DNA from 3 places in the Paenibacillus suaedae genome. Region 3 is predicted to be linked to each of the others. Evidence: riboswitches for the same ligand, from Rfam matches in the RefSeq annotation. Region 3 holds a riboswitch; each other region holds the start of a gene.
What was found. A riboswitch is a leader RNA that binds a small molecule or an ion and turns the genes downstream of it on or off. The one in region 3 is predicted to bind cobalamin.
Positions count from the first base shown of each region.

Region 1: linked by a shared signal. The riboswitch ahead of RQP50_RS01945 (ABC transporter substrate-binding protein) and the one ahead of RQP50_RS20430 (S-layer homology domain-containing protein) in region 3 are both predicted to bind cobalamin.
Region 2: linked by a shared signal. The riboswitch ahead of metE (5-methyltetrahydropteroyltriglutamate--homocysteine S-methyltransferase) and the one ahead of RQP50_RS20430 (S-layer homology domain-containing protein) in region 3 are both predicted to bind cobalamin.

Region 1 is NZ_JAVYAA010000001.1:430,424-440,520, reverse strand. It holds gene cobS (adenosylcobinamide-GDP ribazoletransferase) at 1-813, opposite strand, end outside; gene cobU (bifunctional adenosylcobinamide kinase/adenosylcobinamide-phosphate guanylyltransferase) at 810-1,379, opposite strand; gene cobT (nicotinate-nucleotide--dimethylbenzimidazole phosphoribosyltransferase) at 1,542-2,597, opposite strand; gene RQP50_RS01955 (ABC transporter ATP-binding protein) at 2,887-3,756, opposite strand; gene RQP50_RS01950 (FecCD family ABC transporter permease) at 3,753-4,796, opposite strand; gene RQP50_RS01945 (ABC transporter substrate-binding protein) at 4,814-5,815, opposite strand; cobalamin riboswitch at 6,265-6,476, opposite strand; gene RQP50_RS01940 (histidine phosphatase family protein) at 6,673-7,554, opposite strand; gene cbiB (adenosylcobinamide-phosphate synthase CbiB) at 7,585-8,550, opposite strand; gene RQP50_RS01930 (adenosylcobinamide amidohydrolase) at 8,591-9,310, opposite strand; gene cobD (threonine-phosphate decarboxylase CobD) at 9,338-10,097, opposite strand, start outside.
Region 2 is NZ_JAVYAA010000002.1:582,511-592,607, reverse strand. It holds gene RQP50_RS10410 (P1 family peptidase) at 206-1,225, shown strand; gene RQP50_RS10405 (lysophospholipid acyltransferase family protein) at 1,332-2,045, shown strand; gene RQP50_RS10400 (L-lactate dehydrogenase) at 2,107-3,060, opposite strand; gene RQP50_RS10395 (metal-sensitive transcriptional regulator) at 3,284-3,676, shown strand; gene RQP50_RS10390 (cation transporter) at 3,725-3,925, shown strand; gene RQP50_RS10385 (heavy metal translocating P-type ATPase) at 4,063-6,477, shown strand; gene RQP50_RS10380 (HesB/YadR/YfhF family protein) at 6,668-6,958, shown strand; cobalamin riboswitch at 7,171-7,361, shown strand; gene metE (5-methyltetrahydropteroyltriglutamate--homocysteine S-methyltransferase) at 7,683-10,007, shown strand.
Region 3 is NZ_JAVYAA010000005.1:206,869-216,965, forward strand. It holds gene RQP50_RS20415 (ABC transporter ATP-binding protein) at 1-742, opposite strand, end outside; gene RQP50_RS20420 (energy-coupling factor transporter transmembrane component T) at 715-1,602, opposite strand; gene RQP50_RS20425 (DUF4430 domain-containing protein) at 1,603-2,601, opposite strand; gene RQP50_RS20430 (S-layer homology domain-containing protein) at 2,711-6,214, opposite strand; cobalamin riboswitch at 6,374-6,566, opposite strand; gene rlmN (23S rRNA (adenine(2503)-C(2))-methyltransferase RlmN) at 6,700-7,797, opposite strand; gene RQP50_RS20440 (GyrI-like domain-containing protein) at 8,464-8,724, shown strand; gene RQP50_RS20445 (hypothetical protein) at 8,936-9,412, opposite strand; gene RQP50_RS20450 (hypothetical protein) at 9,649-9,969, opposite strand; gene RQP50_RS20455 (DUF4179 domain-containing protein) at 9,998-10,097, opposite strand, start outside.

The DNA of each region.
Region 1 (10,097 bases), on a different contig from region 3:
GAGCACCAGCAGCAGCATGAACACCATTTCTGTACACTCATTCAACGCGCCATAGGTATCACCTGTCAGGCCGCCGAGTTTCTTCGACAGGTATCGAGATACTCCCCATGCCGCTGCAACTCCTAACAGCAGCGAAGCAATGAGCAGCCACCAAGGCCAACCCGAGATGATCCCCGCTGGCATCGTCATCAGATAGCTGATTCGAATCGGAAGCGCCATAGCTCCAACAGCCACTGCGGTCAGCAGCCAAGCACAGCCATATGCTGCAGCCACATGATTCCGGTTGAGCCCTTGAAAATAACTGCCCAACCCAGACTCAGCCCGTGCATACGGTTCATTGGTCATCGCCCATACCATAGCGGCACGCGACCAGATGAACGGAATGACGATCCAGACATTCCAGGCATTCGCGTCAAATAATGCGGTTAGCAACGACCATTTCAGCAGCAGCATCAGGACGCATGCAATAACCCCCATCGCCCCAACACGGCTGTCCTTCATAATCTCCAGCATACGCTCACGGGATCGGCTGCTGAATATGCCGTCCGCTGTATCCATCAGTCCGTCCATATGCAGTCCACCTGTAAGCAGAAGCATAAGCGCCAACGTTACTGCCGCTGCTGGCCCTGTCGGAAGCAGCAATGTCAACCCAGCTCCTGCTCCCCACACAATCAATCCAATTATTCCGCCCGCGACGGGAAAGAACAAGGTGCTGCGCTTCAGCACCTCATTCGTGAACGGTACTTCCTTCGGGATTGGAATGCGGGTCAGGAACTGCATGGCAGCAATACAAGCATGTACATATTGCTTCATAGCTCAACCATCCTGCTCTTGAGCTCTATCGGAATCCCAGCCGTAACCAAATACACTTCGTCTGCAAGTGCAGCTATTCGCTGATTTAGCCGGCCCGCTGCATCACGGAATACTCGTCCAAGCTTGTAGGCTGGTACAACGCCACTGCCAACCTCATTCGTTACCATGACGACGACACCATCGCGCTGCTGAATACCTTGAAGCGCATGCAGAATGTCGCGAATACGGCACTCCAACTGTGCCTCCATCCGTTCCTCATCCTCCTGCTCTGCACGCAGAAGCTCATTGGACAGCCAGATCGTTAAGCAATCAACGAGCACTGTCGGCTGTTCCTCTCCACTCAGCCAACCCGGGAGATCCAGCGACTGGTTCACTGTGCTCCACGCGTATCCAGATGCCTCTCGACTCGCCTGATGCAGCCGGATGCGCTCCTTCATCTCCTCGTCATGAGCTTCAGCGGTCGCAACATAGGTACCGCCCTGCGGGGACAACTTCATAAATAGTCGCTCAGCGAACGTACTCTTCCCGCTGCGTGCTCCGCCTGTTACGAGTACAATTTTCCCCATGCTCACTCATCCTTGCTTCAAGATACTTGCATTGATTATCCTTGTGTTAACATCATACCTAAGCTGATCACACTCGTGTGACACCATACATACATGCAATCGTCATGCTTGTTTACGTTTCTTATTCATTTGGAACCATAATCTTGGCATTCCAATCTGCGATTACTCCTTATTGGTTACACCTGCCTCTGCGAATGTTGCCATCTCTCGCATAATTCGCACTGCAGCATCAATAAGCTGGAACATCAGCACACCGCCAGTCCCTTCGCCAAGACGCATCTGCACATGCAAGCAAGGATTCAGCTTGAGCTCAGACAACAGCGCTGTATGCCCCCGCTCCTCTGACAAGTGCGATCCAATAAGATAAGGCTGTACCGCCGGAGCTAATCGTACAGCAGCCAGAGCAGCCGCACTGGAGATAAACCCGTCTATCACAACCGGAACCTGATTCGCCGCCGCTGCTAGAATAACACCCGTAAGACCGGCAATTTCCAGCCCTCCTACCTTCGCCAATACATCCAATGCATCCTCACGATTCGGTGCATTGATTTCAAGCGCTTGCCGTACCACATTGCATTTATGCTTCCACTGCGCGTCGCCAATGCCTGTCCCATGGCCTACTGCCTCTTCAGGCTCCATTCCAGTAAATGCACACAGCATCGCAGCGCTCGCCGTTGTATTTCCAATGCCCATCTCCCCTGTCGAGAACAGGCGATATCCTTCGCGAACGTACTGCTCCACAATATCAACACCTACTAGAATCGCAGAGATTGCTTCCTCTCGCGACATAGCAGGCCCCTTCGCCATATTCGCCGTTCCTTTGCGCACCTTGCGCGATACAAGCTTCGGATCGTCCAAGTCCGCATTGACACCGATGTCGACACATACCACGTCTGCACCTGCTTCGCGCGACAGAACATTGACCGCAGCTCCGCCACGGAGGAAGTTATACACCATCTGCGGCGTCACTTCGGATGGGAATGCGCTAACACCTTCCTCACATACCCCATGATCGCCAGCCATGACAATAACGGCCTTCTTCTCGAATTGCGGTTTAACTTCTCCTGTAATACCTGCAACTTGAATCGCAACCTGCTCGAGTACTCCCAAGCTTCCCGGCGGCTTCGTCAATTGATTTTGATGTTCGATAGCAGATTGGATTGCCTGCTCATCCAAGGGCTTAATTTGTGCGATCAGTTGATTCAATCGTTCATTCATGCTGCTCATCTCCGTTGTCAAATTGATTTACATGTGTACAAGCTGTGTTCATAGATGTGCACAAAGTTGTATTCAGTTCGTAGTTCTGTTCTTAAATGTGCAAATGATTGTTTTCAGTTCTTAGTTGTGATCTTAGATCCGTGCACAGATTGTGGTTCTTTCTGACTATGACTCATATCTACTCTTGTTCCATGCAGCATTCACTATATTCATCGTTATCGATTTTCAAGCGGAATGCTATAAATTGCGTTATTGCAAAATGACAGCAATTTATGCTGTCCAGGGCCGTCTATAACCCTAGCTTCGGTCGAATAAGAATCTGAGGGCGGCCCGTATCGGGATGCGGAACAACCGTCGTCTCTGTGGCAAAAATACGTGACAGCAGCTCCGTAGTCATGATCTGCTCAGGTGTGCCTTGAGCAGCAATGCCGCCGCCATGAATGACAACAAGCCTATCGCAATATAAAGAAGCCAAATTCAAATCATGGAGCACGGATACGACCGTCAACCCGCAATCCTGCTGCCACTCCCGAACAATATCCATAAATTGCACCTGATAATGAATGTCCAAATACGTCGTCGGCTCATCCAGCAGTACAACAGAAGGGGATTGCACCATTAGCTTGGCCAATGCCGTCCGTTGGCGCTGCCCGCCGCTAATCCGATCAAGTGGATGGTCAGCCAGCTCCGTCAGTTGCAGCTTCTCCATAATCCGGTCTACAATCTCTCCACTATCCTCAGATTCTGATCCAAGCCAGGATTGAAATGGGAAACGTCCCATCTCAACCACTTCGCGCACCGTAAATCCAAGTGGCGGAAGCGCTTCCTGCTGCAGCACTGCCATCATCTGAGATAGTGCTCTGCGCTTATAGGTACCCAGCATTTGACCAGCAAGCTGTATAGAACCAGAAGCAGGTCGATCCACTCCTGACAACAAAGACAGAAGCGTGGACTTGCCACTGCCGTTCGGACCAATGATGCCAACCCACTCTCCAGACTTCACAGCGAAATCCACATCTTGCAATACATGCTTCTCCCCATAATGCTTGCTCAGTCCTTGAACCTCAATGATGTTGCCCTTCTCGATATGAATGGCAAGCTTGCTGCTCTCTGCATGATCCAGATATGCTTCCGGAAAATGTTCTCTTCGCTGTGTCATGACCATTTCCCCCGTTTCGCTCGCTTATTGCGCATAAGCAAGTAGGCGAAGAATGGCGCACCTAGAAACGCGGTTACAACCCCGAGCGGGATTTCCGTCGGTGCGAATGCCGTACGGGCAATCGTATCTGCCCACATCACATATATCGCCCCACCAATTGCTGAGAGCGGTATCAAATATCGATAATCAGGGCCCACAATTAAGCGCAGCAGATGCGGAACGACTAATCCGACAAAGCCGATGACGCCGGATACAGATACGGCAGCTGCAGTAATCATCGTTGCCGTCAGCAGCACTACCCATTTCGTCCGCTCTACATGAAGTCCGAGATGCGAGGCCTGTCGCTCACCTAATGCAAGCAAATTAAGCGGTCTTGCATATGCAATAAGAATAACAATGCCGATTGCCAAATAAGGAGCGAGCACCACTGTATAAGACCAGCCTCGCATCGCCAAACTGCCCATCACCCAAAACAAAATCTCATTGATCGTCTGATTTGTCATGGCTACAAGAAAGGAGACGATGGAGCCGAGAAAAGCTTGCATCACGACTCCAGATAAGATCAGTGTCTCGATTGGAATCTTCCCCTGCTCACTGGCCAGCTTAATGACGAACATTAGGGTCGCTACCCCTGTAGCGAATGCAACGACAGGAATCGTCCATTCGCCGAACAGCGAATACTGCAAACCGAAGTAAATAAGGAATGCGGCTCCAACAGAAGCCCCTGAAGATACCCCTAATGTATACGGATCTGCCAACGGGTTGCGCAGCACTCCTTGAAATGCAGTACCTGCGACCCCAAGCGCCGCCCCTACGAGCATTGCCAATAGAACTCGTGGGAAGCGTACCTTCATCATAATTTGCGCGGAAGCGTCATCCCATGTCACCGGTATGAACTGATCCAGCCCTGGAATATGATGAAGCAGAATTTGAGCAATTTCCCCCATTGGCATTTGTACAGAGCCTACAGCGAGGCATCCTACAACGGACAAAAGGAGAAGCGCAATACCCGCTCCTCCATACCAACCCATTTTATTCATCGATTTCTCCACGACGATTATTTTACCAAGTCCGGATGAATCGCCTTCGCAACTGCCTTCAATCCTTCAGCTACACGAGGTCCCGGACGGCTGATCAGGTTCTGATCCACACCGATTACTTGATTGTTCTTAATTGCATTAATGTTGTTCCAACCGCTGCGTCCACGAATAATTTCTTCCAAGGATTTGTTCGTCTCTTTGTCCACTACACCTTGCGTGAACATGATTACATCCGGATTGGATTTAATAATATTCTCTTCGTTAATTTGAATCCAGCCAGCTGAATCAGCCGCAACGTTCGTGCCGCCTGCCACTTCAATCAGTTCGTTCATGAACTCGCCGCTGCCTACTGTCCAGCCTGGGGAGAATTCAATATACACCTTTTTCTTCTCCGCACTTTGAACGGCCGACTTCACATCTTCACGCACTTGTTTCATGTTGTCAACAATCGTCTTCGCCTTAGCTTGCTGATCCGTAATTTGACCATACAATTCAATGTTCTTAATCACATCATCGTACGTTTTTGGCTCAACCTTGAATATTTTAATGCCCAGTTCACGGAACTTCTTCACGACGGGCTCCTTCATGGAGATACCTGTGAATACGATGTCCGGCTTAGCTTTAATGATTGCCTCTTCATTCGGCTTCGTAATGCCGCCCATTTTCTCTTTGGACTTCGCTGCCTCTGGATAGTCGTCAAAATCAGACACCCCAACGATTTGTGCATCCAATCCAAGCGCGAACAAGGACTCTGTCTCAGCTGGGGACACGGATATAATACGTTCTGGCGCTTTGTCGAATGTGAACTCCTCACCCGTCGCATCCTTAACAGTCAGTGGATACGTCGTTTTTAGATCATCCTGCTTCGGTTGTTCTGTAGCCCCATTGCCATTGGACTCTTGCTGTGCAGTATTATTCTCAGCAGGCTTAGCCGCATCTTTATTGCCGCAAGCCGCCAGTCCTACTGTAAGCATAAGCGCCAATAGCACCGCTACCGATTTGTTCAGCCATTTGTTCATGTCAGAATCTCTCCCTCGCGTCATTCTTCCTAGTCTCTAACCATGTACTACCCGTGCAGGTGTAAAGCGGTTCCATCCTTCGCCATGCGAACGATAATGCACTGCAAGCTGTACTTGCCGTAAGAATGTATGTACATCCCCATTCGGTATCAGTTGTCAATGAGCACTTGCATATACCTGAGCTGTAAATCCTACTGTGACTGAATTTGTGATATACATTCGTGCTGTGCAATTGCATTGAACTGCAGTTTACCTTGTACAAACGAAGTGCTTGATGGGATGTGAAATCATTTCCAAATACAGCAAAAACCCCCGATCCTTCGATCCGGGGGAACACAAAGTCATCTATCGCAATATTCAACAGACACCTAGAAGCAGGAAGCAAGCAGCTGCGCTGCCATGTTGCCTGATGCATTACGCCAATGACGTGATCCTCTCCGCGAAGGATACAGCTCGTCCATCTTCAGGCAGGTTTCCTGACTTAGGAGAATACGTTGCAGCTCGCCTTCCCATCCATAGCGGTACATACAGCACACACTAATGAATCCGACAGTGGCATCATGAGCGCAACACTCCATTCACAGTGGCGGGACCGCGCCGGGTTCACACCGGCTTCCCTATTAACCTCGAATATGCATCGGCCATACAATACAACGGTGTCTCTTACCGAACAACGCGTATGGATCCGTACCGCATACATATCCAAGGACCTGAAGTATCACGATTATTCAATATGGAATACATTTCGTCATCCAAGTGCTAAACTCGATAATTGATTATAGGGGAAAAGCCCCTGCGTTGCAATAGATTACATCATTGCGTGCATCCAATGAACCTGCTTTGACACACAAACGTCATCATCTGCTGGGAAGCCGTTCTGCTCGCAAGAACTTCCATTTGCGGGCACATCGCTTCGCCGTAATCATAACACCGCCACCAATTGGCGCAGCGGCTTCCCAGAATGACTTCCTTGGGAAAGCCAGCGTGTATAAGCGACGAACGACACCACCGTGTGTAACGATGACAACATCTGGCCGCGGACTAAGCCCGCTTCCATATGACTGTCTCTGCATCCGGCTTGTCTTGCTCCGCAGCACACGTCCACGTGGCAGCGGCGAAGCATGGTACGGCCGACGACGGATAGCGCTCTCTTGCCGTTCCATGTGATTTTCACTGCTGATGAAGGAATCACGCGCATTGCGCAGCACTTCCCACCATACATGCGCCGTTCGCGTACAGAAGGTCTGCCACGGTTCCCCTCGCGGCGGCTGGATGGCTGATGAATCGTCAAGCCATCTTCGATACTGTGGATCTTCCTTCAAGTCATTGTAGGTTAACCCTTCCCACATACCGAAGTCATATTCTCGCAGCCTTGTGTCCTCCACAGCTTGGATGCTGTCACGCGGACGCAAATAAGCGAGCGTGTCGCGACAGCGGCGCATATCGCTCGTGTATAGCAGCGGTGATGGATGCGCCAATGTTCGGCGAAGAGCTCGGAGCTCTTCTGTTGAATCCGGCAATAGCGGTACATCTGAATAGCTAATATATCGCCGCTCCGTATTCTCTTGCGTCAAGCCATGACGAACAAGTGCGAAGCGCACAATTTTGCCGCTTGCTTGACTCTTTTTTCGTAACATATGTCTTGTCATTAATAATCGTTTCCTGTTGTTTTTCGATGCTCCTGAACGACGCCGGTTCCGATGAATAACGGGAGCATTCCATTTAGTTGTCCGTGTCATCCCATTTGTACTCCTTCATCCGCCATTCGTCTACAGAAGCCATCCTCCGCGCACATATAGGAGCAGGCCTGCCAGAATAACAAAGACTGTCGAGCTGCTTACGAGCAGCCTGCATACCGCAGGCACATGCTCTGCTTGCAGAGGCTGCTTCATATCCCCCATATAAGCGCGGAACGAACGTATTCCTTTATACACATTATAACCACCAAGCCTGATGCCAAGCGCACCTGCTGCTGCTGCCTCTGCCCACCCGCTATTCGGGCTTGGATGCTTGCTTGCATCTCGAAGCGCCATTGACCAAGCCCTGCGTACATCATACCGATGAATCCAAGCGCTCAGCGTGATGAGCACAGCAGTGATCCGTGCTGGTATCCAGTTGGCGATATCATCGAGGCGGGCAGATGCCCAGCCCAGATTCTGATATTTCTCGTTTTTATAGCCGACCATAGAATCGAGCGTATTCACCGCACGATATGCCATAGCCAGCGGAGCGCCTCCGATAAGTGCGAAGAATAGCGGCGAAATGACCGCATCAACAATGTTCTCCGCTACCGTCTCGACGGTAGCTCGCACGACTTCCGGTTCATCCAATTGCTCTGTATCGCGGCCGACAATCATGCCGACTTCTCGCCTTGCACCCTCTAAGTCCTGCTCCTTCAGCCTCCGATACACAGCCATCCCTGCATCCTTCAGTCCTTTTGCCGCAATTGTCGTTCCAATGAGCAATGCCTCGGCAATCCATCCTACATATTCATGAACATGATATAGTCCTGTTAATATAAGCCAAGTCGACGCATACGCTCCTCCTACCATGATCATCGGCAGCAGGATGCCTAGCGGCTTGAGTGCCTGCTCGGAAGGACTTATCCTGCGTATAACACGTTCTACTCTGCTTATTCCTTTGCCAATCCCAACGACTGGATGCGGGATAGCCCGAGGATCGCCTACAATCCGATCCCATATGTATGCTGCTATTATGATGAGCGCTGCTGTCATATGTCTACCACCCTAGTAGATTGTTCTTCTCTGTTAGCGGTCATGCTTCATGCTGAGTCTTGACGGACTCATATACGGTAGTATACACGAGTTGTCCGACCGCATGACCCAATGTGGTCGCTGTCCCTGCATAGCAATGCACAGGTTCATATCGACCAGTATCTATCACGGCAAATGCAATTGCATCTGTCGTCGTCCCCGTGGCAATGCGCCCCGTCTCTGAATCCAAGATGCCCAGATCAGACAGAGCCGCACATTTGGCCTCCGTTGCCGTCATGAACACATTCCATACCGCGGCATCAGACAATTTGCCATCCATAATAAGAATGGAATTAATCGTCCCTGGCTTCAATGGTTCATAAGCTGAGAATACGCGCCGCGGCATCCCTGCGCGAGCCGCATTAGACGTTCCGGCAGTCGTCACGCACAGAAGCGAGCATTCATCCGCATCCTGCTCAGCAACAGATGCATGGCTCACCTTAGCAGCGGTCATAAGCCCAACTGTCTGCTCCGGAGCGTACCCCTTCTCTACACATGTCAAACGAAGGTACTCTATCGGATCTGCACAATTGAACTGATAATGAACCATCTGATTCAAGATGCGATTGCCCGTCCATTGCCCTCCATGATATACAGCACTGCTCCATATCGGCGCTGCCTGTGGCAGCTCAACAGCGATGAGAGCATCCTCCCAGCGAATATCTACTCCTGCAATATGTCCAGATGTAAAGGTACAGTTGCCCTCTCGATATGGCTGCATCCCACTTCTCCTTCATTCTGTGTTTGTCTACTGTAACACAGCTGCAAGGGCTGACGCTACAATTGCATTCGCAGCGCGATCCTTGACTGCCAATCGGAAGTCTCTCTCCGTCAGTCCAACATACATATCGCAATTGCGAATGAGAATGCCAGATCGGCATAATTCGGCCTGAAGCGACTTCGCCGTCCACCCTTCTGGAGCTCTGCATAATAGGAAATTCGCTACGCTTGGCCATGTTCGAATGCCTAACATATGCAGCTGCTGACGTAGAGCAGCCCGTTCTTCAACGATGAGAGCTCGTGTTGAAGCCGCGTATTGATCCGCTTGCTCGTCCGTCAGGAGGGCCTCCCCTGCCGCTAGTGCCAAGCCATTGACACTCCATGCCACCTGCATAGCCGACATCGCCGCAATATGCTGCGGCTGGGCGATTGCGTACCCGAGACGTAATCCAGGAATCGCATAGAACTTCGTAAGTGAACGAAGTACAATAAGATTCGGACATCGATGAACGAATGGAATCAAGGAATGCTCCTCTTCATTCGCAAAGTCGATAAAAGCTTCATCGATTACGAGAATCGTAGAAGCAGCTTCTGCTGTGGCTGCAAGTCTTCCCAGCAGCATACGATCATATAATGCACCATTCGGGTTGTTCGGGTGGCCGATAAATACGACATCCGCCTGCTCAATAAGCTCTGTCAGCTGAGACTCGGTAGCACGGAAGTCGTTATCCTCACCGCCAACCCTATGCATCACTTCTGCTCCGAACTTGCGCGACAGCATCTCATAT
Region 2 (10,097 bases), on a different contig from region 3:
AACTCGAGGAGTACAGCCTATTATTTCTCGGGAAAGCGCAGAATTAGGCATGAATCGGCATGAATGTACAAAGTTCGACGAGTCACCTGCGAGGTACGGGCATCATGTATGTCGTATGATTCTCACAGCGGGTCGCTTCATGCATCATCGAATCATGAGAACCGGATATAGACATCTAACAACGGTGACAGAAAAGGGTGCGAATATGCAATCTTCCCATTGGAATATCAAACCTGGGGGCAAGCTTGCTCGCTATCCTGGCGCAATCACGGATGTACCAGGTATTGTTGTCGGGCATGCGCATGATAATGAGGCACATACAGGCTGTACAGTCATTGTAGCAGAACAAGGGGCTGTATGCGGCGTTGATGTCAGGGGATCAGCGCCTGGCACCCGTGAAACGGAGTTACTGCAGCCAACCGCTCTCGTTCAGCATATTCATGCATTGTGTCTCAGCGGCGGAAGCGCATTTGGACTCGCTGCTGCACAAGGGGTTATGCAGCGCTTGCAGGAGCAGGGGATTGGGCTTGATGTCGGCGTTGCCAAGGTGCCAATTGTTCCATCAGCTATTTTATTTGACTTGGCGATAGGCAATCCGACAGTCGTACCAACTGCAGAGATGGGTTATTCGGCTGTTGAGAATGCGACGTCTGAAGCGATTGCCGAAGGCAATGTAGGTGCTGGCGCAGGTGCAACGCTTGGCAAGTTCGCGGGAGTGGAACGAGCAATGAAGGGCGGATTTGGTACGGCTTCTGTACAATTGCCAAATGGTCTTGTTATTGGTGCGGCTGTTGCTGTCAATGCAGTTGGCGAAGTGAGACATCCGAAGCATGGTATAACATTAGCTGGGGCAAGAGCGGATGAGAAGGGACAGTTCATTGATCCGTTGTCTTTCCTAACGCAATTGGCTAATCCCTTCCAAGCGACGATGAAGCCGGGGACAAATACGACAATTGCCGCAGTCGCTTGCAATGGAACATTCACAAAGACCGAAATGACGAAAATTGCACAAATGGCGCATAATGGCTTGGCTCGTACCATTTATCCTGTCCATACGATGTATGACGGAGATACAGTGTTCGCGATGACAACAGGCGGAATAGACGCCTCTGTTGATCTGGCGGGCATGTGGGCAGCAGAGGTGCTCGCTTATGCCGTCCATAATGCCATCATTGCAGCGAACTCCGTTGAGGGTGTGCCTTGCTCACAAGAGTGGCTTGATTGACTGGTTTGATAGAATAGCTTGATAGTCTAGCTTGATGTGCATAACAGGAATGATTTAATAATGGCATTTTACATCGATACGTTGTAGAGGGGAATTACATCACATCATGAAATTCATACGAACATTGATTTGGTTTATTTATTTTTGGCTTTATTTACTTTTCATTATTCCTGGGATGTGGAAGGCCAATCGACTATACAAGCAAGGTCGGTATGAAGAACTGGATGCGTACACGGCCAAGCAGGTCGGAAAATGGGCGCGGTCATTGCTGCGTGTAGCCGGTGCGAAGGTAACGGTTCGTGGATTGGAGCATATCCCAGAAGGCGGAGCCGTCTTTATCTCAAATCATCAAGGGAATTTCGATGTGCCGATCATGCTTGGGCATGTTGGCAAGCCGAAGGCGCTGATGGCCAAGGCAGAGCTGGCGAAGCTGCCGTTCATTCGTGTGTGGATGAAGTACTTGCGCTGCATTTTCGTTGACCGCAGCAACGTACGCCAAGCCATGAACAGTCTGAATGAGGCGGGCAAGCTCGTAGAAAGCGGGCATCCGATCGTCATCTTCCCTGAAGGAACACGAAGCAAGAGTGAACACATCGGTGAGTTCAAAAATGGCGGCTTCCGCGTCGCTACGAAGACAGGGTTCCCTATTGTGCCTGTTCGGATATCTGGTTCTTACAAGCTGATGGAGGCGAATGGGAATTGGATTAGTCCTGCCCATGTGGAGGTAACCGTTCTTCCTCCAGTATCGACAGCTGGCCTGTCGAAGGAGGAGGCTGCGGAGCTTCCAGAGCAAGTACGTACAATGATTGTGAATGCGTAATAGAAAGGCGCACCGTCTACGGACAGTGCGCCTTTCGTTTATTCAGAATCAACAACCAACACTATTTCGGGAATACCGATGATATTGCTTGCTTAAGCACGCCTGCGGAATGATGAAGCTTCTGCATCTCGTCTTCAGACAGGTGAAGCTCGTATATATCGCGGATTCCTTGGCGATTTACGACGGCAGGAACGCCGATGTACACATCATCCAGACCATATTGTCCGGTCAGCAAGGCAGATACGGACAGCACAGAGTTCTCATTCTTCAGAATAGCCTTTGTCAAGCGAGCCAAGCCCATTGCGATTCCGTAGTAGGTAGCCCCTTTACGCTCGATGATGTGATAAGCAGCATCGCGTACATTCAGGAAGATATCATCCAATTCTTCCTGTGTCGGCTCTCCATGCGTCTTGCGATAGTGCTCGAGCGGCTGGCCGCCAATGCTGACATTGCTCCACGCAGGGAGCTCAGTGTCTCCATGTTCGCCCATAATGTAGGCATGGACGTTGCGCGGATCAACGCCGATTTTTTCGCCGAGCAAATAACGCAGACGTGCGGTATCCAAAATTGTACCAGAGCCGATGACGCGATGAGCAGGCAGACCTGAGTATTTCCAGGTTGCATATGTAAGAACATCGACTGGATTTGTTGCAACCAGGAACAATCCATCAAAGCCGCTCTCCATGACGGAAGTAACGATCGATTTGAAGATGTTCGCATTCTTGCCGATTAGATCAAGACGTGTTTCTCCTGGTGCTTGGTTCGCACCTGCTGTAATGACAACGAGGTCAGCATCCTTGCAATCGCTATAGTCTCCAGCCCATATGCGCATATTGGATGCGAACGGAAGACCATGATTCAAGTCCATCGCATCTCCTTCTGCTTTTTTGCGGTTAGCGTCGATAATGACTAGCTCAGCGGCCAACCCTTGATTGAACAACGCGAACGCGTAACTGGAGCCAACAAAGCCCGATCCGATCAACGCGACGCGGGACACTTTTGTCATTTGGGTCATAATAAGTGTGCCTCCTCGAAAGTAATAACAATAAGTTCATCTGTTAGACAATGGGCCTGAAGCCAGACTAACACTTAAATTTTAACCATTTTCCGAAGAAATAACCAACCCTAATTTACCATAGCGAGAAATTTGAGTTAGCTGAAGAAGCAACCTTCAAAAAAAGGGCTTGCATAGGGTAGGGGGGTATAGTATAGTTAATGCATGAGGTGGTGATACACAAATGTCAAACGAACGTATCGATGAACAAGTCGATGACGTGATGACCGCTGCTTTTGGTACAGAAGATGCTTGCCATGCAAGTGAAGAAGGGTGCGAGCACCACACTCCAGACGGGAAGCGGAAGAGTCATCACTCGGATGAGATGAAGAAGAAGCTGGTTCACCGCTTGAATCGCATTGAAGGTCAGGTGCGAGGCGTGAAATCCATGATTGAAAAAGATACCTACTGTGACGATGTGCTGAATCAAATCGCATCCATCCAGTCTGCACTTCATTCAGTTGGCAAATTGCTGCTCGAAGGGCATATGAAGAGTTGTGTCGTTGAGCGATTGCAAGACGGGGAGCCGGAAGTCATTGACGAGCTGCTAACAACGATTCATAAATTACTAAAATAAGAACATGGCCTGTTCCCTTAAGGAATGGACGACAGAGGAGGAAGTATGATGGTTAACGAAACATGGACAGTAGAAGGGATGACATGCGGGCACTGCAAGCAAGCAGTAGAACGTGCAGTAGAAGGTACAGGTGCAACTGCACAGGTTGATTTGGCTGCGAAGCAAGTAACCGTATCTTATGATGAGTCCAAAGTAAAGCCGGAACAAATCCGTGAGGCAATTGAGGATCAAGGTTATGACGTCGTTTAATGATTAGGCGCCGATTCTCATATTATGCTGAATACGCTGATTGATTACTGCAAAGAACACTCCTTCAGAGGAGTTTTCTTTTGGAATCAAATATAGGGTATAGGGGTATGTTTGAGAAGGATAAGGAGGACATGACAATGGCAGAAAAGCAAGCAACGTTGCCGATTGAAGGAATGACCTGTGCCGCATGTGCAACACGAATTGAAAAAGGCTTGAATCGTATGGACGGCATCGCAGAAGCATCTGTCAATCTTGCTTCAGAACGAGCGGCCGTGCAATATGACGGTGATGCAGTAACCTTGCAGCAAGTCGTTGATAAGATCGAGCATCTCGGATACAAGGTTCCGGTAGAAACGTTGGATTTGCAAATTGAAGGAATGACTTGTGCCGCTTGCTCCACTCGCATTGAGAAGGGGCTGAGCCGTATGCAGGGAATACAGACGGCAGCAGTCAATTTAGCAACGGAGACGGCGAAGGTCACCTATATCGGACTGAAGCAAGAAGATATATTGAATAAGATCTCCCAGCTAGGTTATACGGGGCGGCTGAAGAAGGAAGAAGGCGAGAGTGAACAGGAATCGCCAACACAGCGGAATATGCGTCGATTGCGTAATACGTTCCTCGTCTCTGCCCTATTGTCCATTCCACTACTGTGGTCCATGGTGGGACATTTTTCTTTCACTTCATGGATTTGGGTGCCGGAATGGTTCATGCACCCTTGGGTGCAAATGGTACTGGCAGCGCCGGTTCAATTTATTATAGGGGCACGCTTCTACGTTGGGGCATTTAAGGCACTCCGCAGTGGGAGCGCCAATATGGATGTGCTTGTTGCGCTCGGTACGACCTCAGCCTATGTGTACAGTGTGTACTTGGCGTGGCAATGGCAGATTGGCGAGCTTCACCATCCTGAGATGTATTTTGAGACGAGTGCTGTTCTCATTACGCTCATTCTTCTGGGGAAATGGCTGGAGGCTTCAGCTAAAGGGCGGTCTTCTCAAGCGATCCGAGCTTTGATGGGGCTGCGTGCCAAAACGGCAACCGTTGTGCGCGACGGTGAACAAGTGGAAGTGCCTGTGGAAGATGTGGCAAGTGGGGATCTCGTACTTGTTCGCCCAGGTGAGAAAGTACCGGTAGACGGCATTGTAGTTAGCGGGACATCGACCGTGGATGAATCCATGCTTACCGGTGAAAGCGTCCCTGTTGAGAAGCAAGCTGGCGATAATGTATATGGGGCTACCGTGAATGCGCAGGGGGCATTTACGATGAGAGCGACTCAGGTCGGCTCCGAGACGGCGCTCTCGCAAATTATTAAAATCGTTGAGGAGGCGCAGGGCTCCAAGGCTCCGATTCAGCGGATCGCTGATAAAATATCAGGCATCTTCGTGCCGATAGTCGTTGGAATTGCGGTGCTTGTATTCTTAATTTGGTATTTCGCTGTTGAACCAGGCAACTTCGGTGTAGCCTTGTCTCGTACCATTGCCGTACTCGTAATTGCTTGCCCGTGTGCGCTCGGCTTGGCAACGCCAACGTCGATTATGGCGGGAACCGGACGTGCTGCGGAATATGGTGTACTATTCCGTGGCGGCGAACATCTGGAAGGTGCCTATCGGGTGCAGACGGTTGTGCTCGACAAGACAGGAACCGTAACAGAAGGAGCTCCTTCGCTTACAGATGTTGTACTGCATGATGGGAATGAAGACGAGAAGACAGAACTCTTGACCTTACTGGCATCTGCTGAGAAGCAGTCCGAGCATCCATTGGCACAGGCGATTGTGAAGGGATTGTCGGAGCAAGGAATCAGCACGGTTGAACCGGATTCATTCCGAGCTGAACCTGGATATGGAATAGCGGCTGAGGTGAATGGGCATCAGATCATTGTCGGCACACGCAGATGGATGGAGAAGAACGGGGTAGCAAGCGGCGATGCGGAGGAAGCATTGCAAGACATGGAGCAGGCAGGCAAGACGGCAATGCTCATTGCTGTTGATGGCAGCTGGAAAGGCATAGTTGCCGTTGCCGATCAAGTGAAGGCTTCCTCGAAGAAGGCCATCGAGCGGCTGCATCAAATGGGGATACGCGTTGTTATGATGACAGGAGACAACACCCGCACGGCCAGAGCAATCGCGTCACAAGTAGGGATTGATGATGTATTTGCAGAGGTGCTGCCTGAACAGAAGGCACAGCATGTGCGCGAGCTGCAGCAGAGAGGCAGTGTCGTCGCCATGGTAGGCGATGGAATTAATGATGCGCCAGCTCTGGCAGCAGCGGACATTGGGTTCGCGATCGGTACAGGTACGGATGTAGCAATGGAGACGGCAGGCGTAACCTTAATGCGTGGCGACTTGAACGGCATTGCGGATGCGATGGAGATGAGCCGCCGTACCATGCGCAACATTAAGCAGAACTTGTTCTGGGCACTCGTATACAATACGATAGGCATCCCGATTGCAGCAATCGGATTGCTTGCCCCGTGGCTTGCAGGAGCGGCTATGGCCTTCAGCTCGGTATCCGTTGTACTGAATGCACTGCGGCTTCAACGCATCAAGCTGTAACCTGGCACAATTTCTCGGTAGAGATCGTGATGTTCCTAAACAGAAGGTAGCATATAAACATATCGCCGAACGTATTATGCGGTAATGATGATGCGGATCATTGACGAACTGTCAACTTTGGTGTTAACAAAAGTGGCGGCCACATGGTATGATCAAATCGGATGAAAGGTATGATTAAGGAGGTCTGAACATGCAATTACGCGTTACAGCGAAGGCAGTCGAGCGTTTTTTGGCTGATTGGGGATTCACAGCAGGAGACTCAGTACGCATATTCGTCCGCTACAGCGGATTCAGTGCTTCAGGACCTTATTCATTCGGCATCATGAAAGACAGTCCGCAATATCCAGCAGTGACGGAAGTTGTGAACGGCATTACGTTCTTTATGGAGCAAAATGATGTATGGTTCTTGGATAATCGTGAATTGACGCTAGATGAGAAAGGTGAAGATATTGTCTTTCTGCATGAAGGAATGGTCATCTAGCGCATCAACCCGTAATCATCAATAGGCGAGCCGAGAGGCTCGCCTATTGTGCATGGATAGAAGCTTAGTGAATCGGAGTTTAATGAAGATAATGTGACAGCTCCGGGATTTGTTTATTTTGGTTAGAGATGAGAAAAAATCCTTGTCATTCGTTCTGGTTAGATATATAATCGTTCTCAATTGGGGGAAGCGTGACTGCGACTTTCAATGCAATTGAATAGGAGGAAACAGGTGCTTCGGGTAACGTCGAAGCTTAATAGGGAAGCCGGTTGAAAATCCGGCGCGGTCCCGCCACTGTGACAGTTGAGGTATTGCGAGAGAGCCACTGGTCGTAATCGATCGGGAAGGCTGCAAAGGCCAATGAAGCTGAAGCCAGGAGACCTGCCTGTTTTGACAACACTGTTCGTACCTACGGGAGATAGGGAAGTGTTCGTAAGCATGGATATCGGTTTTCGATTCCTCTTAGCATGAGGGCAGTCTGCTAATGAGACGGAAGGATCGATCTATTCCACTATGACTTCATGGACGTTTACGAGACATTTCTGTTGTTGGACAGGAATGTCTTTTTTGCATATTGGGATGCAATGAAATTCTGAAGTCTGAGTGATAAAGTCACATATGGTGGGATAGAGCGCTCAACTGCAATCTTAATTCCGTGTTAAGCGATAGAAATTGTCCAATTATATCCCGTACGGCAAAATGACTCATGGAGAGGGGCAGTATGATGACAGTTCATTCAATCAAGACAAGCACAGCAGGTTACCCTCGGATCGGATACGACCGGGAATGGAAGAAGGCATTGGAGCAATATTGGGCTGGGAATAGTTCTGTTCAGCAGCTGGAAGAAGAATTGGCGCGCATCAATGATGTTCGGCTGAAGACGATGCAGGACGCTGGCATTGACCTGATTCCAGTAAATGATTACTCCTGGTATGATCATGTGCTTGATATGACGGCCACATTCGGATTGATTCCGTCACGGTTTGCATATGATGGTGGAGAAGTTAACGCAGATTTGCTGTTCGCCTTGGCTCGCGGTACACAGGATGCGGTAGCTTGCGAGATGACGAAGTGGTTTAATACGAACTATCACTACATTGTGCCGGAATGGGAAGGCAAGGCGCCGCAGCTTACGGTCAATCGCCCGCTGCAAGCCTATCGCCAAGCGAAGCAGATTCATGGCATTGAAGGTAAGCCAGTCATCATCGGGCCATATACTTATGTCCGCTTTATTAAAGGGATTAAACCGGAAGAGCGCCTGAACGTTCTTCGCCAATTCGTAGGGGTATACGGACAGTTGCTTAGCGAGTTGGAGGGTGAAGGTGTGCAGGCTGTGCAATTGGATGAACCTGCATTCGTGCTGGAAATGCCAAGTGAGCATTGGGCTGCTGTGAAGGAAGTCTATGCCGAATTGCGCAAGGCAGCACCAAGCTTATCGTTCTGGGTTCAGACCTACTTCGATGCGGTGTCCGACTACGAAGCGTTCGTATCGCTTCCGGTGGATACGCTCGGATTAGACTTTGTTCATGATAAAGGGAGAAATGAAGCAGCGCTTCGTCAATTCGGATTCCCTGCGCAGAAGCAGCTTGCTGTCGGCATTATTGATGGCCGCAATATTTGGCGTACGGACTTGGCGGCTGCTGCAGTATGGCTGGAGTCTGTGGAAGAGATTGTACCGAAGGAACGCTGGATTATTCAGCCATCATGCAGCCTGCTTCATGTACCACTCACGGCGGAGCGGGAAACTGAGCTGCCAGCACCAGTGCGCGAGGCATTGGCATTCGCGGATGAGAAACTGGATGAGACTGCTCTGCTTGCGCGCCATTTCTCAAGCCCGAGTGAAGAGACACGTGCAGCGTTAGCAGAGAGCGGTGCTCGTGTTCAAGCATGGCGGACGGAGCCGTCAAGACAGCGTCCGCAAGTCGTTCAAGCGTTGGAAGAACTGCTTCGTACGGAGAAGGAAAAAGGAATTGAACGTCTTCCATTCGAGGAACGCAAGGAGCTTCAGCGCAAGCGCTGGCCATCGCTTCCGCTGCTGCCGACCACAACGATTGGCAGTATGCCGCAATCGGCGGATATCCGGCGCGCGCGCCTTCGCTTCCGCAAGGGAGAATGGGATGCGAAGACGTATGAAACCTATTTGGAAGAGGAAATGACACGCTGGATTCGCATTCAGGAAGAGATCGGCATTGACGTGCTGGTACATGGTGAATTCGAACGCACGGACATGGTCGAATACTTTGGCGAGAAGCTGGACGGATTCGCATTCACGAAGTTCGGCTGGGTTCAATCCTATGGCTCGCGCTGTGTAAAACCACCGGTTCTGTACGGAGATGTGGCGTTCACAGAGGCGATGACGGTGAAGGAAACGGCATTTGCACAGTCCTTGACGTCTCAGCCGGTTAAGGGGATGCTTACGGGCCCTGTAACGATCTTGAACTGGTCGTTCGTTCGTGACGACATTCCTCGCGAGCAGGCGGCATTCCAGCTGGCGTACGCGCTTCGCCAAGAGATTGCAGCACTGGAGAATGCAGGCATTGGCATGATCCAGGTCGATGAGCCCGCAGTGAAGGAAGGTATGCCGCTTAAGGCGGAGGATGCTGTCTATTATACGGATTGGGCAGTGCTTGCTTTCCGGCTTGCAACATGCGGAGCAGCGCCTGAGACGCAAGTACACACGCATATGTGCTATTGCGACTTCTCCGACATGGTCGATACGATCCGCAAGATGGATGCGGACGTGATCTCGCTCGAAACGGCACGCAGCGGCGGCGATATGATTGCTACTCTGGAGGAGCAGAGCTATGAGCTTGGCATTGGTCTGGGTGTATATGATATTCACAGTCCACGTGTGCCTGCTGTAGACGAGATTGATCGGATCATCGAGCAGGCGCTTCGTGTCCTGCCGGTTGAGACGTTCTGGATTAACCCAGACTGTGGTCTGAAGACGCGCCGCGAGCCGGAGACGGTAGCTGCACTGCGCAACATGGTAGAAGCAACGAAGCTTGCTCGCGCACGCCATGAAGCGGCAGTATCGACTGAAGCATAAGAACTGATCCTCGCTAGTTTTCATCGCGCGCACAGAGACCTTCCATATTTCTTCATTATCATAGGGAAAGGCCATCTCTTGCAGTCATCG
Region 3 (10,097 bases):
TAGATGGAAGATACGGCAAAAATAATGCATCTTCATCCTTCCATATTTGCTTCATTACCTGATCAGGAGTGCCAAGATATGCGATCCCCCCCCGATTCAGCATGACAAGCTGCGTCGCATGGGGAACAACTTCTTCAATTCGGTGCTCGCTAATTATAATCGTAAGGGAGAATTCTTCATTTATTCGGGAGAGCAATTGGATGAACTCTTTGGCTGCGATCGGATCAAGCTGAGCAGTAGGCTCATCCAGCAGCAGTACCCTCGGTCTTAATGTCATTACGGACGCCAAATTGACGAGCTGCTTTTGCCCACCAGATAACTCATGTATCGGGAGATGGAGCCATTCCTCCATGCCAAAGAACTGTACGAGTTCCCCCACTCTTCGCTGCATTTGCACGGTGGAATAGCCGAGATTCTCCATGCCAAAGGTCAATTCCTGCCACACCGTATTCATGACAATCTGATTGTCTGGATCTTGAAATACCATCCCGATTTCTTCAATGGATCGTCGCTCATCAAGCTGATCTAGAGCAGCTCCTCTATAATAAATACTGCCACCCCGATTGCCTTCCGGCCGTACTTCCCGCTTAAGCTGACGAAGCAGTGTAGTTTTGCCTGATCCTGATGAGCCACACAACAGCACGAACTCTCCCTCTTCAATGGTGATGGTAATATGATTAAGCGTCTTCTCTGAACAATTGGGATACTGAAAACTTAGATCTTCGATCTGATAGTGCGCCATAACAGTTCTTCCTTTCCGTTCATTACGATCGGGATGAAGATAAATACCAAGTAACATGCTGCATGCAGCCAAAGCTGTGGCGACCACTCCAACGACTGCAGCCGTGGATACACTTGGAAGCGATTAACGCCGAACAATCCGCCAATCACAATATTGGCTCCCGTCACGACCATGATCCATAATACAAGGACATCCCTTTTATCCATCTTGTAGGATATTGCACTCGTTCTCTTCCCAACGCCATATCCTCTTGCACGCATAGAGCTAGCTGTCTGAAGAGCCTCTTCCAGTGACCAGCTAATTAACGTATGCAGGGTTTCCATGCCTTCGCGCATAAGGTGCTTCTTGCTGGCTTTCGGATGAAAATAACCAAGAACACGTTGAACCGTCATAATCTGCTTCAGTCGTCTCGTCAGCAAAGGCACAAAACGGAGGGTTACCGTAATAATAAAAGCCGTTCGCGGGGCGATTGGCGTTAACAGATACAATAATTTCTCCGGCGTGATGACGAGATTATAAGCAACAAATGCCAGCAGTATATTCAGTAGTGATAATGCGAATAGAGCACCATATATAATCGATTCCAATGTAATCGGACGGTCGAACACATACCCAAGAATGGTAGCTCCACGACTAGAGAAGAAGGGATTGAGCAGGAAAATAATAATAGCTATAATCAAGTATCCCTTAATTCCCTTCTTGAGCGATCTCCCTCCATCCAAGGATAGATTCAATAAAATGATACTAAGTAAAGTGAGAACTGAGTATACAGGATGCGTGAACATCATGCATGAGAGCAGCAGTACGGCAAAATAGGCGAAACATAATCGCGGATGTAATGTGGAGAAGCCGTGTATCATTTAACTTTCCCCATCCCATAGTCCGTCGTCAGTACCCGCTCCTAAATCCTTGCCTAGATCCTCCGTATACAGCCATTGAATATGGTCTCCAGGATGAATCGGCCATACGCCTGCGCTGCGGTTGGGAAATTTACTATTAATGCTGTACATCCAGCCGCTCCCTGATCCCTTGTCGAACTCATATAAATTATCAATACCTTTTACATAAGCAGTTGCACCGGAACCGCTGAAGTCCATTTGAATCTTCTTAGCACGCGTCGCTTTTTTCAAAACATCCATTACGGTTTCCGAATCGCCAATTTCGATTTCCTCTGTGCCCATGATCGTACCGACATCCGAGGATCCCACAATCGTAAGCTGCACAGTAGTAGTCTGTGGAGGCTTTGCATCTGGCTGAGAAGCAACTCCTTTGTTCGGTGTAGACTGTCCATCTTGCTTATTGCTGCCCTTGCTCTCCTTTTCGCCTGCATTCCCCTTGCTCTCTTTTGCAGAAGGAGACGTGCCAGAAGGTTTTTTATCCTTTGGAGTTACATCCGATTTCACAGAAGACTCCGTTGCTTTACTTACGATGCTTTTTCCCTGCGTTGTTTCAGTAACCTGATTTTTCTGTTGGCCTTCCTCCTTCGCCGATTCTTTACTTGTAGTAGACGGATCAGAGCGTGTGTCCTTGTGATCTGGGTTATCCGTGTCTCCTGTTTTGCTTCCTATGCCCTGCACTGTATCAGACTTGGGATCAGCTGTTGCTTGAGGCAACGATTCTGGATTCCCTTGATCCTGCTTCTGTTCGGATAGATTAGCAGTCTCACTTGCCAGATCCTTAGAGGCTTGGCTCGGGTGCTCTTGCTCTTGTGCCGTTGTATGACCAGCCAGTCTCTCATCCTTCGGCTGACTGCCATTTCCGCCATATATCCATACCGTGGCAATTACAATGGCCAGTACTGCCAGTCCAGCTATCCATTTCTGTTTGTTGCGCTTTATCCACACAAACCATTCGGACATGTCCTCACCTCTATGCCATGCATACTCGTTGATGATGCAAGCTTGCTATCATGTAGTTCCGCTCATACGGAAAGAAGGAGATTGCTCTCCTTCTTTCTGATCGTGCAAATTATTGAATGCCGTACAGTCTTACCATGACAACAGCAGCCATTTCCCGTGTCACATGAAGCTGTGGTTTAAAGTAACCGTCCTCACCCGACATCAGACCTGCTTGATAGGCATATTTGACGTAGGGCAATGCCCACTCAGCTACTTGCTGTTGATCTTTCGGTCCTGCCGATGAATCTGCATCCTTCGGAAGACCCTTCATTCGTACGAGCATAGCTGCCATCTCTTGTCTCGAAATCGCCTGGTTCGGTGCAAATTTATTTGCCGAAACACCCGAAATCAGACCTTTTTCTTTCGCAGTGGCAACATATCCTGCATACCAAGACGAAGCACTTACATCGGTAAATCCTGAATCTGTGCCTTGTGGCTGTAAACCAGCATATTTCACGATCAATGCCGCGAACTCAGCCCGACTTAATTCCCGCTTCGGTTCAAATTGGGATGCGTCCTTATCTTTACCCGTACCCTGCATAAACCCGAGCTCCGTTGCTTTATGGACTGCTTCTTTTGCCCAAGCAGAAATGGAGGCATCGTCTGTGTACGTTATTTTCTCATCCTTTGGCTTCTGTGTGCCCGTCGATGCGGCGTCCGTCATCACATACAGGCTTGTTCGATTCGTCAACACGCGATCATAGGCTGTCAGCGCAAGCAATGCTTGCTGTGTTGCCATATAATTGCTCGCTTCGCCTCGTGCATGCGCAAATCCGCCGTCTGTATTGAAATACGTGCGCAGTGCTTTCAGCAAATCCCCATCCTTCTTCACGAATCGCTTGTCTTCCAAGTCAATTCCAAGACCGGACAGCGCAATAATCACCTGCGAGATGCTCTCACTCGTTTCAACACCCCATGCTTTAAATCCGCCGTTAGCGAGTTGTTGCGAAGACAACCAAGACAATGCCTTATCTGTGGCTGCTTTAATCTCTTTGCGATCTTGATATTTCGCCAATGCCTGCAGTGACATAGCAGTCATATCGATGTCGCTCACAGCATTAGACTCTTTGCTAAGCGGGAACCCGCCGTCTGAATTTTGTTGAGCAAGTAATTGCTGAATCAGTTTATCCCTTGTCCAGAGTGCATCGTTTGGAACGACTGTTTTGTTCGCATCCAAGGCTAATAAAGCAAACACAAGACCGTTCGTACCTTGATTTGTCATGCGCCCATTATTATAGATTTTCTCTAAGAGGTTGAAGCCTGCTATATTTCTTGGATCCTTGCCGATTGCCGTAACAGCCAAAGCCATGCGTTCATAGTCAGTAACTAATCGGAATTCTCCTTTTTTCTCTTTTACATAGTTTTCTAGAATCGCGTAATACGTAGAAGGAACTTGCTTACCTGAACGAGCCAGCGCCATGACGTCCCAATCATTAAAGTTGTCTTGAACGGTGAATTTGCGGTTGCTTAGTATCCATGCTGAAGCACCGTCAATAAGGCTCTTAAGCTTAGCAGACTCTTCTACCTGCTTCGGTGTAAGCGCGCCACCGCCCGTTCCTGCCCCCCCTGGGTGAACTGGCAATCCAGGTTTTCCTGGGGTCTCCTTGTTTCCATCGAATTTATTGCCAACATCTTCGCCTAAATTTGTCGTGTACTGCCAACGAAGGACATCGCCATTCTTCAAGTTGTAGATTCCCGCACTATAGTTCGGGAACTTACCGTTGACGGAGTACATCCAACCACTCAAGCTCCCATTATCGAACTCTGCCAACCCATCGATTGCCTGAATATAGAGGTTAGCCCCTGAGCCGGTGGATTCAATGGAAATTCCTCGTTTCTCAGCAATACGTTCAAACGCTGTATACGCTGTATCTCCATCCTGCAGTTCGACGCGAACTGGTGCAATGATATCCCCTTTGCCTATGGTACGCTTTTCGACCGACAATGTGATCGTATTTGTGACCGGAGGGACTACGCCTCCACCGTTTCCATTACCGGTCTCCTTTATTTTCGAAATATAAGTTACAAATTCAGTGAAATGATTGGTCTTAACGATCAAATCGCCGTTAAGTGCATAAGAGTAGACTTCTTCATTCCGTTCTGAGGAATTATCGTATTTTGGAATCGACGTAAATATTCCGTTTTCATTAATGAACCCGGCTTCCTTATCTCCTTGCCCCTTCAAGATGAGGGTTACGTGTTGATTGAATCGGATCTCCTGATCACCGCCCACTTTCAAGCGGAGATCAATTCCCGTTGTCTCCTTGTTTACAAGGGACAAACCCTCGTTGACCTTCGTAAGCAAATTATCATTACTTATCCCCAAACTATGGGGTAGCTCAAGTCTCTTGTCCCATGTCGAAATTACAACCGTTTTCGGTGCTATTTCTAAGTAAGTACTGCTCGTTACCGAAATTACGTGTGGCAGTTCATCCTTAAGAAATTCAAGTGTTACTTTACTTGAGGATAATGGATCTAGATAAGTTCCTTCGGTGACGCTCGTTTGATGCTCGCCAACTAAGACTGTCCTGCCATTTGTCTGCGATTGATCCGGTGGAAGCTTCACTTCCGCGAGGCGACTCCATACCGATTTTCCATGCTTGATATCGAGTAATGCGACAAGAGCCTGCTCGGTAGCCATCCTATTTGCAGAAGAATCTGTTAATTTCCATTTGAACGATCCATCATTTTGTTGGAAGCGTTCATACGCATCGATAACTGTTCCGTTAGGCTCTTTCCACTTTGCTGACAAGACATCGTCGCCTGCAGCAACCAATCCCGATACGGATGTAGATAAGCTATTGGAATTATCTCCGGATCCCCATGTACCAACGGAATCAAACCCTCCGTTGTCCAATTGGCGTTTTTTCAACAATTCCTTAGCTCGTTCAATTGCCGCATCTACCGCGCTCTGTCCTTGGTATTGACCAAGTGCAAGCAGCGCCATACCAGTAATGTCAGTATCACCCGAGCTTCCAGTAGCTGACAGTCCATAACCTCCGTCAGCATATTGTGCTTTAAGCAGATAATCGAGTGCTTTTTGCTTGGATGCGGCATTCCATGATCCCATATCCTGACCAAGCTTTTCACCGGCGCTTAAGGCAATCATTGCCCAAATGTGTTTATTGACTCCACCGATAGCACCCGTTGCTGGATCTTGCTGAGCTGCCAGCTCCGCCCACAGATTCCGGTTCGTTTCCCAAGCGTGAGCCGGATTCTTTCCTAACGCAAGCAAGCCATAAATATATCGAATATGATCGGTGCCTCCTGCATTTGGACGAAGTCTTGGCTCTTTTGTTTCCCATTTAGGTAATCTCCAAGTCCCATCATGCAAATCTTGACCCGCGCTCCACAGAGCAACAAGCTCCCACCATGAATCACTTACAGCGTCTTGATTAGAAGCATCATTATAATAATCTTTATAGTATTGAACTGTATGTTCAATCATGTTATTTAGTTGTGTATTACCCTGCCCACTAGCCGCTCTTATGACTTGTGGCTGTACAAGAGATAACAACAACACGATACTTAGTAATGCAGACAAGCTCTTCTTCAACATTTTGTTCGTAATCATCTTCAATGTCTGATCTCCTTAATATGTCGATATGAAGGCAATAAAAAAACACCTTTCCATGTTAGAAAGATGTTAGGTAACCACTTCGGTGCAGCTAAATACACTAGTAATCTCCTACTAGCAGCACGAATAAACATCCCCCTCCCATCCTCGTGAGAAATATAGAGCACTTATATGGCAGGTCTCCTGGCTTCGCATCATCGCTCGACAATCTACCTTCCCGTTAACTCAGTTAACAGTGGATAAAAGCCTTGATTGTCAGCTCTGCGTTACAGTGGCGGGACCGCGTCGAACTCGCATCGACTTCCCTATTAAGCTGCGCATGCACAGCACCATATAAACTATTTCTATGTAATTGCGATAAGAATACGTGGTTTTATTGTAGCAAAATTTAGCATGACGGACAAAGAACTTTCTCATAGACAGCACGAAAAAAAGCGCCCTACCCATTGGTAGGTACGCTTTTTGTAAACTACAAAATATTTTTAGCTCATAGCTGCCTGATCGGCACCAGCACCGCTTTCTTTCTTAATCTGCTTGCTGCGAAGCTGGCCACAAGCTGCATCAATGTCTGTACCATGCTCCAACCGTACACTGCAGCTAATGTCATTTTTCTTCATGACATCATAGAAGCCACGAATCGACTCCTGCTCGCTGCGCTGATACTGGCTGTGCTCATCAACAGGGTTGTACGGAATCAGGTTCACATTGACCTCGTCCTGCATCTTCCACTCTTGAATCAGCTGCACCAACTCAAGTGCGTGCTCCTGCTGATCGTTCACGTCCTTCAGCAAAATATATTCCAGCGTCACCCGTTGGTTTGTCGTGTTGATGAAGTACCGAATCGCCTCCATCACCTTTGCAATCGGAATGGCGCGGTTAATCTTCATAATGCGCGTGCGAAGCTCATCATTCGGCGCATGCAAGGATAGGGCCAAGTTCACCCGCAGATTAATATCTGCGAAGTCTTTAATCTTATTCGCCAATCCGCTCGTCGATACCGTAATTCGTCTCGCTCCAATTGCCAGACCTTTGTGGTCGGTCACAACCCGCAAGAAGTCTACGATATTCTCGAAGTTATCGAATGGCTCTCCGATACCCATTACGACGATATGGCTGACGAGATCACCCTCACCCACTGCATCCAAATGGTGCTGAACCTTCATAATCTGCTCCACAATCTCGCCGCTCGACAAGTCGCGGCTCTTCGCCAGCAGTCCACTCGCACAGAAGCTGCAGCCGATGTTGCAGCCAACCTGAGTCGTCACACATACCGACAGCCCGAATTTGTGTCTCATCAACACGGTCTCAATCAAGTTGCCGTCCTGGAGCTTGAACAAGAACTTGATTGTGCCGTCAGCCGATTGCTGCTTCACATGCTCGTTAAGCGTATGAATAACGAAGTGTTCGGACAGCAGTGCTACGCTGGCTTCATTTACTTCTGTCATATCAGCGAAGTCCTTGACCCGCTTACGATATAGATAATCCCACACTTGGGATGCTCGTGACTTCTTATGCCCCCGCTCCTCTAACCAAGCGGCCAACTGATCCAATGTTAATCCATAGATGGATTGCTTATTCATCTAGTGCCCTCTTTTCAACACGTCAAAATTCTGTCTTACATACTTATAAGTGCTTTTAAAAATAGTTCAAAAGGTCGCAGCAGACTTTTTGAACTTCCTCTATAATCTGATTATTATTGTCCCAGAACTTCTGAAATATAACAAGAGTCTTTCCCGTTATAGGCAATAAGCAATTGTTTTCATAGAGCATGGCGAATGCCAACAGGTATAATTAGCGCTAAAATGTACTACTAAGAGAAGCCTGACATTTCCGCGCACACAAAGACAGGACATACATGTGCCGCAACGATACACTGAATGCAGGAAAGGATACGAGGGAAGATGGAGGCACTCATCATGCTGCTCAACGCAATTGATTATATGGAGGAGCATCTGCAATCCGAGCTTGATATCGATGCTATTGCCCGATCGGCATTGTCATCCCGATATCACTTTCAATGGATGTGAAGCTGAAGTCCTTCGCTCCAATCTCCTTTCACATTCAAATCAAAGGGGAGTCTGCTTTGAACTATCGCTTGATGGACGAAATCGAATCTACGGTCATTGGGAAAAGCATCACCATCTATAACGATCCCTACAAAGAAATTCCTGAATTCGTTCGACGAATACGGAATGATAGCACTCATGATCGATTAAACGAGATATTGGAGTCAACCCGCGCACAATATGCTCTACGGCTATTTTTATGATTTTGAAGAGGATGGAACGAAGCGCTATCTGATGGGATATGACATTCCCGAGGGACAAGAAGTTCCTTCTGAATTTGATTTATTGCATATCCCTGCTGTCACTTACGCCGTATTTGAAAGTCGAGAAACGTTAACGGACGAACCGGATTCCGGTCAGGAAATTCAGAATGTATGTCGACGGATCTATTCCGAGGTTCCCTTCCACGAATTTCGAGCAGGTAGAGGGGCCGTGTATTGAAAAATATTACTGGGTGGATGATCACAGAGCTGAGTCGATTTGTGAGGTGTGGATCCCGGTAAGGAGAAAAAAATAAAGCTATCTCTCAAGCGCATACTGTCTCTTTCGTTCATCGTATTGATTGCATAAGTAAGGGCGCCAGTCGCGGCGCCCTTCTTCTTTTCGAACCCTGAAATGGATAGAAACCATTCTGCTCTCTCTATTATTTATTTCATTTACGCTCCATGCGAACGAGACTGCCGAAGTTATCGAACTGGGCTACGATAGACGCATTACCTTTTCTGCTAAACGTGTAGTCGCCCCAGTCCTTATTAACCTTCACCTCGTAGGAAGATAAGTCTACGCCCCACAATTTCTTCGCGACAGGCTTAGCGATCGCAACACCTTGCTCTTTCGTCAATGATTTGCGCTTCTGATTATCCGTTGCAGGCTTAACATTTATGGAAATAAGCTTACCCGTCTTTGCTTCAATTGTGGCAGCAGCCTCGACCACGAACGCCCGGTTATTCTCGTCTATCATCACAGCCCCATTTTTTCTGGGATCGCCTTTAACTTCTATTTTTCTTGCTAGCTTCCACTCTTCTTTTCCTTCATATTTTTCGTATTCAATGTTCGTAAATGGTTGAACCTTATCGATCCCCATATTTTTTACAGCCTGCTCTGCTACGCCTATGATTCTACGATCCATATCCGCTACCTTGTATGTAAAGCGGAGATTTAATGGCTTATTTGTCTTCGTATCGATTTGAACGAATTGATTGTCTTTCGCTCTGAAAGTCATTGATTCCGTTTTATTGTCTGCGATATTGCTTTGGAAAAACTGAGCTTCCGTAAAGACAAGCTCTGCGTTTTTGCTTAACGCTGCTGACTGTACTGCCTTCAGGTACGATGCCTGCTCACCGGTTACCTCCTCCAGCTTGAAGCTTAGCGATATGTAAGTACCTCGCCCGAAACTGCATCAACCGATACAATGGCGCTCCGATCCTTGGATTGGATGATCCAATTCTCTTTTTTCTTTTTATCTACAAAATAACTATCCTTGAACGCTTCCTCCAATTGAAATGCTTTTCCGTTTCCGTATTGCTCAATCGCCTTCTCAGCCGACTCTGTCAACTTTTGATCTACATCGCTATACTGAACAATTCCCGTCCCTCCGTTATTCCCGCCGGCCTGTTCCGCCATAGCCGGAGTTGCAGCGAACAAACTGCATGCGAGTGTAAGCGCCAATAATGTATTCATTTTCATGAAAAATACCCTCCTCGTATAAGTCCGTTTAATCTTGTATTCCCTCTACCGGAATCAGCTCCAACTTCCAGAACTCACCCTTTGCATTGACGGTTCCTTTCATCGTCATCGAACCTTTTTTCGTGAAT